DNA from 2 places in the Kitasatospora sp. NBC_01539 genome. Region 2 is predicted to be linked to the other one. Evidence: riboswitches for the same ligand, from Rfam matches in the RefSeq annotation. Region 2 holds a riboswitch; the other holds the start of a gene.

Region 1 (5,902 bases), 290 kb from region 2:
GGCGGACGACGGAGAGGTTCCGCTCGTGGACGGCCGAGGGCGACGCCTGCACGATGATGACGTCACCCGAGAGTTCGATCTTGAAGTTGGACGGGGTGAACCGGCGGAATTCCTCCATCAGGGCGAGATGGTCGGGGTTCATCCGTCCTCCAGGAGTGCGAACCCGCATCACGCTACCGGTTTGCCGTCAGGGCGCAGCGGTACCCGTGAAGCGCGGACGCGCATGCGGGAGCCGCCGCACCGGGAAGACCTTCCCGCCCCCGGTGCGGCGCCTCTGCGGGCCGTGTCGTCAGTCCGCGAGCGGCAGGTAGACCCGGTTGCCGTGGGCCGCGAACTCCTCGGACTTGGCCTGCATGCCGGCCAGGGCGTCCGCGTCGACGGCCGGGGCGACGGCGGTGGAGCCGTCGCCGTGCTCGTCGCGGATCTTCTGGGAGATCTTCATCGAGCAGAACTTCGGCCCGCACATCGAGCAGAAGTGCGCGGTCTTCGCCGGCTCGGCGGGGAGCGTCTCGTCGTGGAAGGCGCGGGCGGTCTCCGGGTCGAGGGCCAGGTTGAACTGGTCCTCCCAGCGGAACTCGAACCGGGCGTCGGAGAGGGCGTCGTCCCAGGCCTGGGCGCCGGGGTGGCCCTTCGCCAGGTCGGCGGCGTGCGCGGCGATCTTGTACGTGATGACGCCGGTCTTCACGTCGTCGCGGTTCGGCAGGCCGAGGTGCTCCTTCGGCGTGACGTAGCAGAGCATCGCCGTGCCCCACCAGGCGATCATGGCGGCGCCGATGCCGGAGGTGATGTGGTCGTAGCCGGGGGCGACGTCCGTGGTGAGCGGGCCGAGCGTGTAGAAGGGAGCCTCGTCGCAGATCTCCTTCTGCAGCTCCATGTTCTCCCTGATCTTGTGCATCGGGACGTGGCCCGGGCCCTCGATCATCACCTGGACGTCGCGCGCGCGGGCGACCCGGCCGAGCTCGCCGAGGGTCTGCAGTTCGGCGAACTGGGCCTCGTCGTTGGCGTCCGCGATGGAGCCGGGCCGCAGGCCGTCACCGAGCGAGAAGGTGACGTCGTACGCGGCGAGGATGTCGCAGAGTTCCTCGAAGTTCGTGTAGAGGAAGTTCTCCTCGTGGTGGGCGAGGCACCAGGCGGCCATGATCGAGCCGCCGCGCGAGACGATGCCGGTCTTGCGGCGGGCGGTCATCGGCACGTACCGCAGCAGCACGCCGGCGTGCACGGTCATGTAGTCGACGCCCTGCTCGCACTGCTCGACGACCGTGTCGCGGTAGACGGCCCAACTGAGCTCCTCGGCACGGCCGTCGACCTTCTCCAGGGCCTGGTAGAGCGGCACGGTGCCGATCGGCACGGGGGAGTTCCGCAGGATCCACTCGCGGGTGGTGTGGATGTTGCGGCCGGTGGAGAGGTCCATGACGGTGTCGGCGCCCCAGCGGGTGGCCCACGTCATCTTCTCCACCTCCTCCTCGATGGAGGAGGTGACGGCGGAGTTGCCGATGTTGGCGTTGATCTTCACCAGGAAGTTGGTGCCGATGATCGCCGGCTCGACCTCCGGGTGGTTGACGTTCACCGGGATGACGGCCCGCCCGCGGGCGACCTCGTCGCGCACGAACTCCGGCGCCAGGCCCTCCCGCAGGGCCACGAACTCCATCTCCGGGGTGACCGTCCCCCGCTTCGCGTAGGCGAGCTGGGTGACGGCGGCTCCGTGACGGCCGCGCAGCGGGCGGCGCGGCCGGCCGGGGAAGACCGCGTCGAGGTTGCGCAGGTTGCCGCCGCGCGGCGCGGTGTGCTTGATGCCGTCGTCCTCGGGGCGCGCCTCGCGGCCGTCGTACTCCTCGACGTCACCGCGCCGGCGGATCCACGGGTCGCGCAGGGCGGGCAGGCCGCGCCGCACGTCGGAGGTGTGGCCGGGGTCGGTGTACGGGCCGGAGGTGTCGTACAGCGGCACGCTGCGGCCGTCGGTGAGGACGACCTCGCGGTACGGCACCTGCAGGTCGGGGCTGCTGCCCTGGTGGTAGGCCTTGCGCCAGGCCGGGGTCGGATAGCCGGTGGACGTGCTGTCGGCCGTCCGGCCGGAGGCAGACGTCGGCTGTGCTTCGAACGTGGTCATGAGACCTCTTACTCCCTACGCCGGCATTACCCGGTCAGGTTCCTGCGGTCGGCGCAGCGGTCGGTTCGCACACCTGCGAACCCTTCAGCGCCCTCTCAGCCCGGTGCTCCGAGCTCCCGTTGGTTGCGGACGGGCGTCCGCAACAAGACGTCAACACCGTAGCGGGCGGCCCGGGACCGGTCCAGACGGGTTCCGGCCAGTGGGCCGGGGGAGCACACTGTCGGCATGGTGGGCAGCACGGGCCGGGTGACCGGCAGGGTCGGGACGGGGCTGGTCGGCGAGGTGCTGGTGCACGTCGCGGAACGGCAGGGCACGGAGGCGTTCCTCGCGTACCCGGCGGTGCCGGGCGAGGGTTTCGCGCCGGGTACGCCGGTGCTGGTGGTCGAGTACCAGCCGCCGCGGACGGTGTACGTGGCGGCGCTTTGACGGAATCTTGACGCGTTCGTGGGCGGATCGAGGGCCGCAGGCTCTTCCGCGGAGATCACGGCAGGCGCAGAATCTCCTGCTGCCGCCGGCTTCCGCGCCTTCCTGCACACCAGAGCGCAGCCACGGGACGCCGGCGTGCCCTGAAGGGGGAATCAGCCGATGCTCATCGGCATCGCCGGGGCCGTCGTGGCCTCGATCATCGTCCTGATCGTGCTGTTCAAGCTCATGTGGCGGGTCGCCGAGCCGAACGAGGCACTGATCATCTCCGGTTCGAAGCACCGGTCCGAGGGGGTCGCGGAGGGACTCGGATTCCGGATCGTCACCGGGCGCGGCACGCTGGTGACGCCGGGCGTCCAGGTCGTCCGCAGGCTCTCGCTCGATCTCAACGAGGCCGACCTGGACGTGGAGTGCGTGACGTCGCAGGGGATCCCGGTGCACGTGAAGGGCGTGGTGATCTTCAAGGTGGGCGACGACCCGGTGTCGATCGCCAACGCCGCGCGCCGCTTCCTCGACCAGCAGAAGATGATGGGCCACCGGGTGCACAACGTCTTCGCCGGTCATCTCCGCTCCATCGTCGGCGGGTTGACGGTCGAGGACATGATCCGCGACCGCGAGCGGATGACCGGGGAGACCCGGGCCGCGTCGGGCAGCGAGATGGAGAAGCTCGGCCTGATCATCGACTCGCTGCAGATCCAGGAGATCCTGGACCCGACCGGCTACATCCGGAACCTCGCCGCACCGCACGCGGCCGCCGTGCAGCGCGACGCCCGGATCGCCGCCGCCGAGGCGGACCGGCGGGCCACGGAGGCCGAGCAGGAGGCGTTCGCCCGCAAGGCCGAGGCCACCCGCAACTCCGGCATCCAGCAGGCCGGGTACCAGGCCGAGCTGGAGACGGCGACGGCCCGCGCGATGCAGGCCGGTCCGCTGGCGCAGGCCGCCTCCCGGCAGGAGGTGGTCGTGCAGGAGACGAAGGTCGCCGAGCTGGAGGCGCACCGCAAGGAGCAGCAGCTCCAGGCGGACGTCCGCAAGCCGGCCGACGCCCGCGCGTACGAGACGCGGACGAAGGCGCAGGCCGACCGCGACGCCCGGATCTCCGCGGCGGAGGCGCTGGCCCGGGAGACCGAGCTGAACGCGACGGCGGAGGCGAACCGGGTGAAGGTCGCGGCCACCGCGGACGCGGAGGCGACCCGGGCCCGCGGCCTCGCGTCGGCGGAGGCCACCAAGGCGACCGGCCTGGCCGAGGCGGCGGCGGCAGAGGCGAAGGGTCTGGCGGCCGCCGAGGCGGCGCGGGCCCTGGGCCTCGCCGAGGCGGAGGCGATCAAGGCGCGGGCGGCGGCCCTGGCGGAGAACCAGGAGGCGGTGGTCGCGCAGCAGTTGGCCGAGAACTGGCCGGAGATCGTGCGGGCCGGCGCGGAGGCGTTCGGCAACGTCGAGCACATGGTGCTGCTGAACGGCGCCGAGGGCATGGGCGACGTGTTCGCGAAGGCCCTGGCCATGGGCGGCACCGGTCTCGGCCTGGCGCGGCAGCTGCTCTCGGCGATGGGCCCGCAGCAGGGCCCGGACGGGACGGCGGCCGGACCGTCCGCGCACCCTGCGGCGGGGCAGCCGGTCCCGGTGCGGATCCCGGTGCAGGACGGCGCCGCGGGCTGAGCCCGGAACGCCGGACGCCCGTCCACCGCCGGTGCGGTGGACGGGCGTCCGGTCCCCGGGGGCCCGGTGCGGTCACGCCTCCTCGGCGACGACCAGCTCGGCCATGCGGCTCGCGAAGACGTTGCCGACGAGGACGCCGAGGGCGATCGCCGCGCCCAGGAGGACCGTGCCGAGCCAGACCATCGTCTCCACCGGCAGCGTGTAGGCGCCGACGACCTTGGCCGCGCACTCGGCGACCAGCACGGTGCCCCAGGTGAGCGTGAAGTTCCGCTCGTGGCGGCGGAATTCCGCCGATCCGGCGGCGAGCCGCTGCCAGGCGGCCTCGCGGGCGGCGCGGCCCTTCACGACGAACGGCCGCAGGCCCGCCGTCATCAGGGGCTTCCCCGCGAGCACCGAGACGATCATCGAGCCGCCGATGACGCTGCTGAGCGCGCCGTCCTTGGCGATCATCAGCCGCGGGTCGCCGGCGACCGCGGAGAGGGCGATGCCGACGACGTTGACCACCAGCACGACCAGGGCGAAGGTGTTGACGTGGCGGTCCCGCAGCAGCCCGGCGGCGGTCCGGACGGCCGGCACCGCACTGCCCAGGGTCAGCGAGGCGGCCAGGCCGAGGCCGGCGAGGCCGTGGGCCGCGTAGTACACGGCGATCGGCACGGCGACGTCGATCGCGAGCGGCTTCAGCGCCGCGGCCCTCGACTCGCCCTGCTCCGCCGTCGCGCTCGTGGTGATGACCGCCATGGTGTCCGCTCCCCGTCCGGTGGTGCCCGCCGCCGGGGCTGCCCCGGTGCTACGAGAATCCCGTGCCGGGCGGGTGCACCGGCAGTGCCGTCAGCACCGGGAACCGCATGACGGATGTCACGGCCGCGGCCCGCACCCGGTCACCGGCCGGGGCGCCCGCACGGCTGAGTACGGGTACTCAAGCCCGGGACGGCCCCGCACCGGCAGCATGGCGGGCATGAACCTCCCATCCCCGAGAGTGGGTATCACCGCGGTCGGCGCCGGGCTGCCCGCCCGTGTGCTGACGTCGCAGGAGTTGCAGGACGAGGTGGTCGCCGGCAGCGGACTCCGCCTGCCGGAGCGGATGTTCGAGAAGGCGACCGGCATCGCGACCCGCCGTTTCGCCGCGGAGGGCGAGTACGCGTCGACGCTGGCCCTGGCGGCGGCCCGCCGGGCGCTCGACGCCGCGGGCCACGACCCGCTCGACATCGACCTGCTGGTGTACGCCTCGGCGACCCGGGACGTCTGCGAGCCCGCCACCGCGCACCTCGTGCAGGCCGGACTCGGCTCCCGTGCGCACGCGTTCGACGTCTCCAACGCCTGCAACAGCTTCCTCAACGGCATCGACGTGGCGCGGGCGATGATCCTCGCCGGCCGGGCCCGGCGGGCGCTCGTCGTCACCGGCGAGACTCCGAGCCGGGCGATGCGCCGGGACCCGTCCGGCCTCGCGGACTTCCGGGACGGCTTCGCCGGGTACACCTTCGGCGACGCCGGCGCGGCGGTGGTCGTCGAGCCGGTCCCGCGCGGCGGCATCCTCGACGTGGAGACCGAGACCGCGTCCGAGCACTGGGCGGTCGGCGGCATACCGGGCGGCGGGTCCCGGCACCCGCGCGGCGACGAGTACAGCTACTTCCGCGGCGGCGGCAAGGAGTTGCGCGGTGTCTTCGAGAAGATCGGCGGCGACATCCTGACCCGGGTCGCCGCCCGCACCGGCTTCGGCTG
Region 2 (5,902 bases):
GTCGGTGCGCCGCCGTCGGTGACCTCCACCGTCAGCCCGTCCGCCTGGGTCCACCAGCGCACCAGGATGCCGCCGGGCCCGGGCTCGGAGATGTCGTCCGGATCCGCACGGCCGGCGTTCCGGGCGCGGTTGGTGACGGCCGATGCCAGGACGTCCGCCAGCTCCTCCGCGGCGTGTTCCTCGACGGTCCGTTCGTCGAGTTCCGCGAGCTTTCCGAGCGGCCGCGCGTACCGACAGGAATTGCTCAGCAGTTCGGAGAGGATCAACACCGCGTCGTCGATGACCGTCTCCGGTATCGCGCGATCACCGAGCTCCCGCCGCATCCGTCGCCGTGCGGCGCCGACACTGGCCGGACCGTGCGGCACCGCCAAGGTCGACGAAGTCGGCCCTACCTTCTCGGGCACAGCACGCGCCACCATCAACGCCACCCCCGGGACCTCCTTCAGCGTCTGCCGAGGGATGGATGCCCCTCCGGAATGCGTCGGAAACGAGCCCCGGGCGATCGCGCGCGGACATTTCGAGGTACCGCGACGGACGGTATTCAACCGGCGAAAAACTGCTTACGGTCCGTTGTGAAAGTCACAGGAATTGAGCGTCCGCTGACCCCCGTTCAGGAGATTGACCGCCCCGCGCACGCTGTTGTGCGCGTCCTGTACACCCGGTTCCGCCCCGCGCCCGGACGGGCACCGGACGAGGTGCCGCCGGACGCTCCCGGACACCCGCCGGACGGCCCGCTCAGCGCCCGAGCCGGGCCAGCACCTCGTGCGGCCGGTTGGTGATCAGCGCCTCCACACCCAGCTCCAGGCAGAGGTCGACGTCGGCCGGGTCGTCGACCGTCCACACGTGCACCCGGTGCCCCGCCCGGCGGAGCGCCGGGACCAGCCCCGGGCTCCGCCGCACCAGTTCGATCCCCGGACCGGCGATGCCGGCGCCGCCGGGCAGCGACCGCGTCCGGCCGAGCACCGGCCACCGGCGGTCGAGCAGGTACACCGTCGGCACCGCCGGCACCGCGCGGCGCACCCGGTGCAGGGCCAGCTCCGAGAAACTCATGATCCGCACCAGCGACTCCTCGGCCGTCCGCGGCAGCAGGCCGTAGTGGTCGAGGAGCCGGACGAGCTCGGTCTCCGTGCGGCCCGCGTGGCGGGTCGGGTGCTTGGTCTCGATCGCCAGCCGCACCGGCCGCCCGGCCCCGGCGACCAGCTCCAGCAGCTGCGCCAGCGTCAGCACCGGGCTCGGTTCCGGCGCGTCCGGCGACTTCCAGGAGCCGAAGTCCAGCGCGGCGAGCTGGTCGAGCGTCATCGTGGAGACCACGCCCCGGCCGTCCGAGGTGCGCTGCACCGTCCGGTCGTGGACGCACACCAACTGCCCGTCGGCCGTCAGCCGGACGTCGCACTCCAGGCCGTCCGCGCCCTCGTCGATCGCCCGCCGGTACGCCGCCAGGGTGTGCTCCGGCAGGGCCGCCGAGGAGCCGCGGTGCGCGACGACCTCGACGGCGCCGCGGTCGGGTGCGGGGCCGCCCGCTGCCGCGGGAACGGTCCGACGGAGTCTTCGGGTGTCCACGGCAACACCCTACGAGGGCCCGGATGTCCGGACGCACCCGCCACGGGGAACCCGCGGTGAACAGCTCCGGCGCGGCCTCCCGGCGGGCGGTGGCCTGCCGGGTCGGTCCGGGTCGGTCCGGCTGGTTCGGGTCGGTCCGGTTAGTCCTGCCGGTCGGCCGGTACGGCCGTCAGCGGGCGTCCGCCCCGGTGCCGGAGGTCCGGCCGGTCAGCGCCGTCAGGCCCCAGGTCGCGAGCGCCGCCACGAGGAAGCCGAACAGCGAGGCCGACGTCCAGGACTGCGGAGTGAAGCCCACCGCGTCCCGCAGCCGCATCCAGAAGTCCGTCCACCAGTCGGCGATGCCGGTCGGCGCCAGGAACTGGTACGCGGCGAAGCCGAGCACCCACGGCAGCAGCATCAGCGGCCGGGCCGGGGCGTCCTGCGCGGTGTTCCAGCCCTGCCGGCCGGCGCCGAAGAAGTAGTCCACCGCCAGCACCGCCAGCAGCGGCACGAAGACCGCGCCGATCAGGTAGAGGAAGTTCGCGTAGGTCTCGTAGAACTCGCCCTCCTGGATGCGCAGCGCCAGCAGCGTCACCAGCGCGCCGATCCCGCCGGTGAGCAGACGGCGGTCGACCCGCGGCAGGAGGTTGTGGACGGACATCGCCGTCGAGTACACGTTGGCGAACGACTGGTCGGTCTCGCGCACCACCAGCACCAGCAGGAACACCCAGCCGGCGGCCACCCCGGTGAAGGAGGAGAACACCTTCGACGGGTCGCCGCCCGACTGCAGCAGCGCGATCAGGCCGAGGGCGTAGCACCAGGCCTGGGCCAGCGAGTACCCGGTGAAGCTGCCCCAGAAGGCCGACGTCGCGGTGCGGGCGTGCCGGGTGTAGTCCGCGGCCAGCGGCACGAAGGAGACCGACACCGCGATGACCGCGTCGGTCGCCGTCAGGAAACCGTGCCAGTTGCCCGCGCCCGGGTCCGGGAAGCCCTGCCGGCCGAGCTGGACGGTGAAGTACACCATCGCCACGCCCACCGCGACCGCCACGTACTTGCGCAGCACCGCGATCGCGCCGAGCGGCCAGATCGTCAGCACCGTCGTGACCACGCCGGCGAGCAGCACGAACAGCCAGCGCCACCCCTGCGTGCCCGCCACCGTCTGCGCGCCGCCGGCGATCACGATCAGCTCGAACACGCCCCAGCCGATGCACTGCAGGATGTTGAGCACCGTCGGCAGGAAGGAGAGCCGGGTGCCGAACAGCCCGCGCAGCATCGCCATCGCCGGCGCGCCCGTCCGGGCGCCGATCAGCGCCGCCACGCCCAGCATCGAGGTGCCGATGACCGTGCCCGCGACGATCGCCGTCACGGCCGCGGCGAACGACAGCTCACGGCCGCCCACCACCAGCACCGTGACCGCGCTCTGGAAGCCGATCAGACTGACGCCGAGGTTGGCCCAGAGCGCGAACTGCGCCCGGAAGTCCAGCGTCCGCGGGGGAGCGGTGTCCAGCACCAGCGGCGCCTCGACACGCGCGCCGTCCGGGGCGACGGGCTCAGACCCGGTTCCAGGATCGGAAAAAGAGGCAGGCGGAACAGCCGTCATGGCCGATACTCCCTACGCCGGCATTACCCGGACAGGTTCAGGCGGTCTGCGCCACCTCGGCCCGGCCGGTCACTGCCCGGCCGGTCGATCGGCGCACTCTCAGCCTGGAAGGTCCAAGCTCCCGCGTGTTCAGATAGGACGACAGGCTATCCGGCGCAGTCCCGGAGGCCAAGGCCCGGAGGTCCGCCGTCCGGATCGCGGGACGGAGCAGAGGGCTCCGGACCAGGTCGGAGGGCGGTTCGTCGGGGACACCTAAGGATTCTTAGGCGTTCTTCAGGGGGCTCCTTACGGCAACCGAATCCGGGATGCGAAAAACTATGGTTCTAGGTCCTGTCAGCTATGGAGGTCGTCCGTGAGCACCGAGCACGCGAGTGGGTCCACCGGGCCGCAGGAGGGCCAGCCCTCCGGTGCGCCCCAGGCGGTGGGTCCGGCTCACGACACCGCGCCGGCCGCCGCGCCGCCGGTCGTCGAGTCCGCGCCCACGCTCGCCTTCGCCAAGCTGAGCGACGCCCCGGCCGCGCCACCCGCGCCCGCCGCGCCGTCCCCGTACATCGATGCCCCGCCGCCCGTCGTGCCCCAGGCCGCGCCCGCCTACCTGGACGCGCCGCCGCCCGCCGCACCCCAGGCCGCGCCCGCCTACATCGACGCGCCGCCGCCCGTCGTGCCCCAGCCGCAGGCGTCCAACCCGTACGCCGCCCCGGTCGCCGCCGACCCGTACGCCGCCCCGGCGGCTGTCCCGGTCCCGGTGGCTGCGCCGGTCCCGGCGGCTCCGGCCACCGGGTCGACCGACCCGTACGGCACGCCGGGCACCCCCGGCACCCCGCCGCCCGCCGGACCCTCCGCCCCGACCGAGGCGCACCACCCGTTCGGCGCGGGCCACCCCGTCGGCGGCTGGGGCCACCCCACCGGCGGCCCCGGGGTCCCCGGCGGACCGGCCGAGCCCGGCGGCCCCGGTTACCCGTACGCCTCCGCGGGCGGCCCCGCCCCGCGCCGCAAGCGCGGCGGGCTCATCGCCCTCGTCGCGGCCGTCGCCCTCGTCGCCGGTGTGGCCGGCGGGGCGATCGGCGTCGCCGTCTCCGACGGAGACGGCAGCGACAGCAGCGCCGGGCACTCCAGCACCACCGTCAGCGTCAGCGACAGCCGCAAGGTGACCGACCGCGCCCCCGACTCCGTGGCGGGCATCGCGGCGAAGGCGCTGCCCAGCACCGTCACCATCAAGGCGACCGGCTCCCAGGAGTCCGGCACCGGCACCGGCTTCGTCTTCGACACCGAGGGCCACATCCTCACCAACAACCACGTGGTCGCCCCCGCCGCCAACGGCGGCAAGCTCACGGTCAAGTTCTCCGACGGCTCCTCGTACGACGCGTCCGTCGTCGGCCGGGCCCAGGGCTACGACGTCGCCGTCGTCAAGCTCGACAACCCGCCCAGGGACAAGCTCAACCCGCTGCCCCTCGGCGACTCCGACAAGGCCGCCGTCGGCGACGCCACCATCGCCATCGGCGCCCCGTACGGCCTCGAAGGCACCGTCACCACCGGCATCATCAGCGCCAAGGACCGCCCCGTCGCCTCCGGCGACGAGACCGGTGCCCAGGCCTCCTACATGAACGCCCTGCAGACCGACGCCTCGATCAACCCCGGCAACTCCGGCGGCCCCCTGCTCAACGCCTCCGGCGCGGTCATCGGCATCAACTCGGCGATCCAGTCCAACACCAGCGGCTCCGGCCGGGCCGGCTCGATCGGCCTCGGCTTCGCCATCCCGATCAACCAGGCCAAGTGGGTCGCCGAGACCCTCATCAAGGACGGCACGCCCGTCTACGCGATCCTCGGCGTCCTCCGCAACGACGACTACAAGGGCGACGGCGCCCAGATCCAGACCGCCGCCGTCCAGGGCCAGGCGGCCGTCACGGCCGGCGGCCCCGCCGACCAGGCCGGCCTCAAGCCCGGGGACGTCATCACCAAGCTCGGCGGCATCCCGATCGACAGCGGCCCGACCCTCGTCTCCGAGATCTGGACGCACAAGCCCGGCGAGAAGGTCGAGGTCGAGTACACCCGCGACGGCAAGGCCGCCAAGACCACCGTCACCCTCGGCGAGCGCAAGGGCGACAGCTGACGCCCACCCGGAAACGGAGTGCACCGAGGAGGCCCCGAACCGTTAGGCTGACCCCCGCCAGGAGGGTTGCCCGAGCGGCCTAAGGGAACAGTCTTGAAAACTGTCGTGAGGTGACCCCTCACCGTGGGTTCAAATCCCACACCCTCCGCAGGTGAGGCGAAAGCCCAGCTCAGGGCGGGTACCGACGCAAGTCGGTACCCGCCCTTCGCGTTGCGTGCGCCCGGCGACCGTCCGGGGCCCGCTCGGGGGCGGACGCGCTCGGGGGTGGGTCCGGCGGTGGCGTGATCGGTGATTGTGCACCGTCCTTGCCGCGGGCGTCCGGCGGGGGCAGAGTGCAGAGCGGACGGGTGTGCGAGAGGTGGAGGCTGCCGTGGGTGATCTGGTCGACCGGTTGTTGGCGGGGCTCCCGGAGGCGGCGGTGGCCGTCGACGTGGATGTCGTGGCGGCGTACGCGCACGACATGGCGGGGTTCTGCGAGGCCGGGGTGGCGGCGGTGGTGGTGTTCCCGGAGACGGTGGAGCACGTGCAGCACGTCATGCGGACGGCGACCGAGCTGCGGGTGCCGGTGGTGCCGCAGGGGGCGCGGACCGGTCTGTCGGGCGGGGCGAACGCCGTGGACGGCTGCATCGTGCTGTCGATGGTGAAGATGAACC

Evidence for each region. Region 2 has a riboswitch for thiamine pyrophosphate ahead of OG335_RS19935 (purine-cytosine permease family protein). Riboswitches for the same ligand answer to the same signal wherever they lie in the genome.
Region 1: another riboswitch for thiamine pyrophosphate. It lies ahead of thiC (phosphomethylpyrimidine synthase ThiC); the one in region 2 lies ahead of OG335_RS19935 (purine-cytosine permease family protein).

The regions. Positions count from the first base shown of each region.
Region 1 is NZ_CP109390.1:4,322,844-4,328,745, forward strand. It holds gene OG335_RS18630 (Uma2 family endonuclease) at 1-142, opposite strand, end outside; gene thiC (phosphomethylpyrimidine synthase ThiC) at 290-2,107, opposite strand; TPP riboswitch at 2,103-2,235, opposite strand; gene OG335_RS18640 (hypothetical protein) at 2,333-2,533, shown strand; gene OG335_RS18645 (flotillin family protein) at 2,693-4,183, shown strand; gene OG335_RS18650 (VC0807 family protein) at 4,256-4,921, opposite strand; gene OG335_RS18655 (3-oxoacyl-ACP synthase III family protein) at 5,139-5,902, shown strand, end outside.
Region 2 is NZ_CP109390.1:4,607,848-4,613,749, forward strand. It holds gene OG335_RS19925 (ATP-binding protein) at 1-503, opposite strand, end outside; gene OG335_RS19930 (glycerophosphodiester phosphodiesterase) at 736-1,560, opposite strand; gene OG335_RS19935 (purine-cytosine permease family protein) at 1,730-3,049, opposite strand; TPP riboswitch at 3,132-3,274, opposite strand; gene OG335_RS19940 (S1C family serine protease) at 3,492-5,249, shown strand; tRNA gene OG335_RS19945 (tRNA-Ser) at 5,310-5,397, shown strand; gene OG335_RS19950 (FAD-binding oxidoreductase) at 5,620-5,902, shown strand, end outside.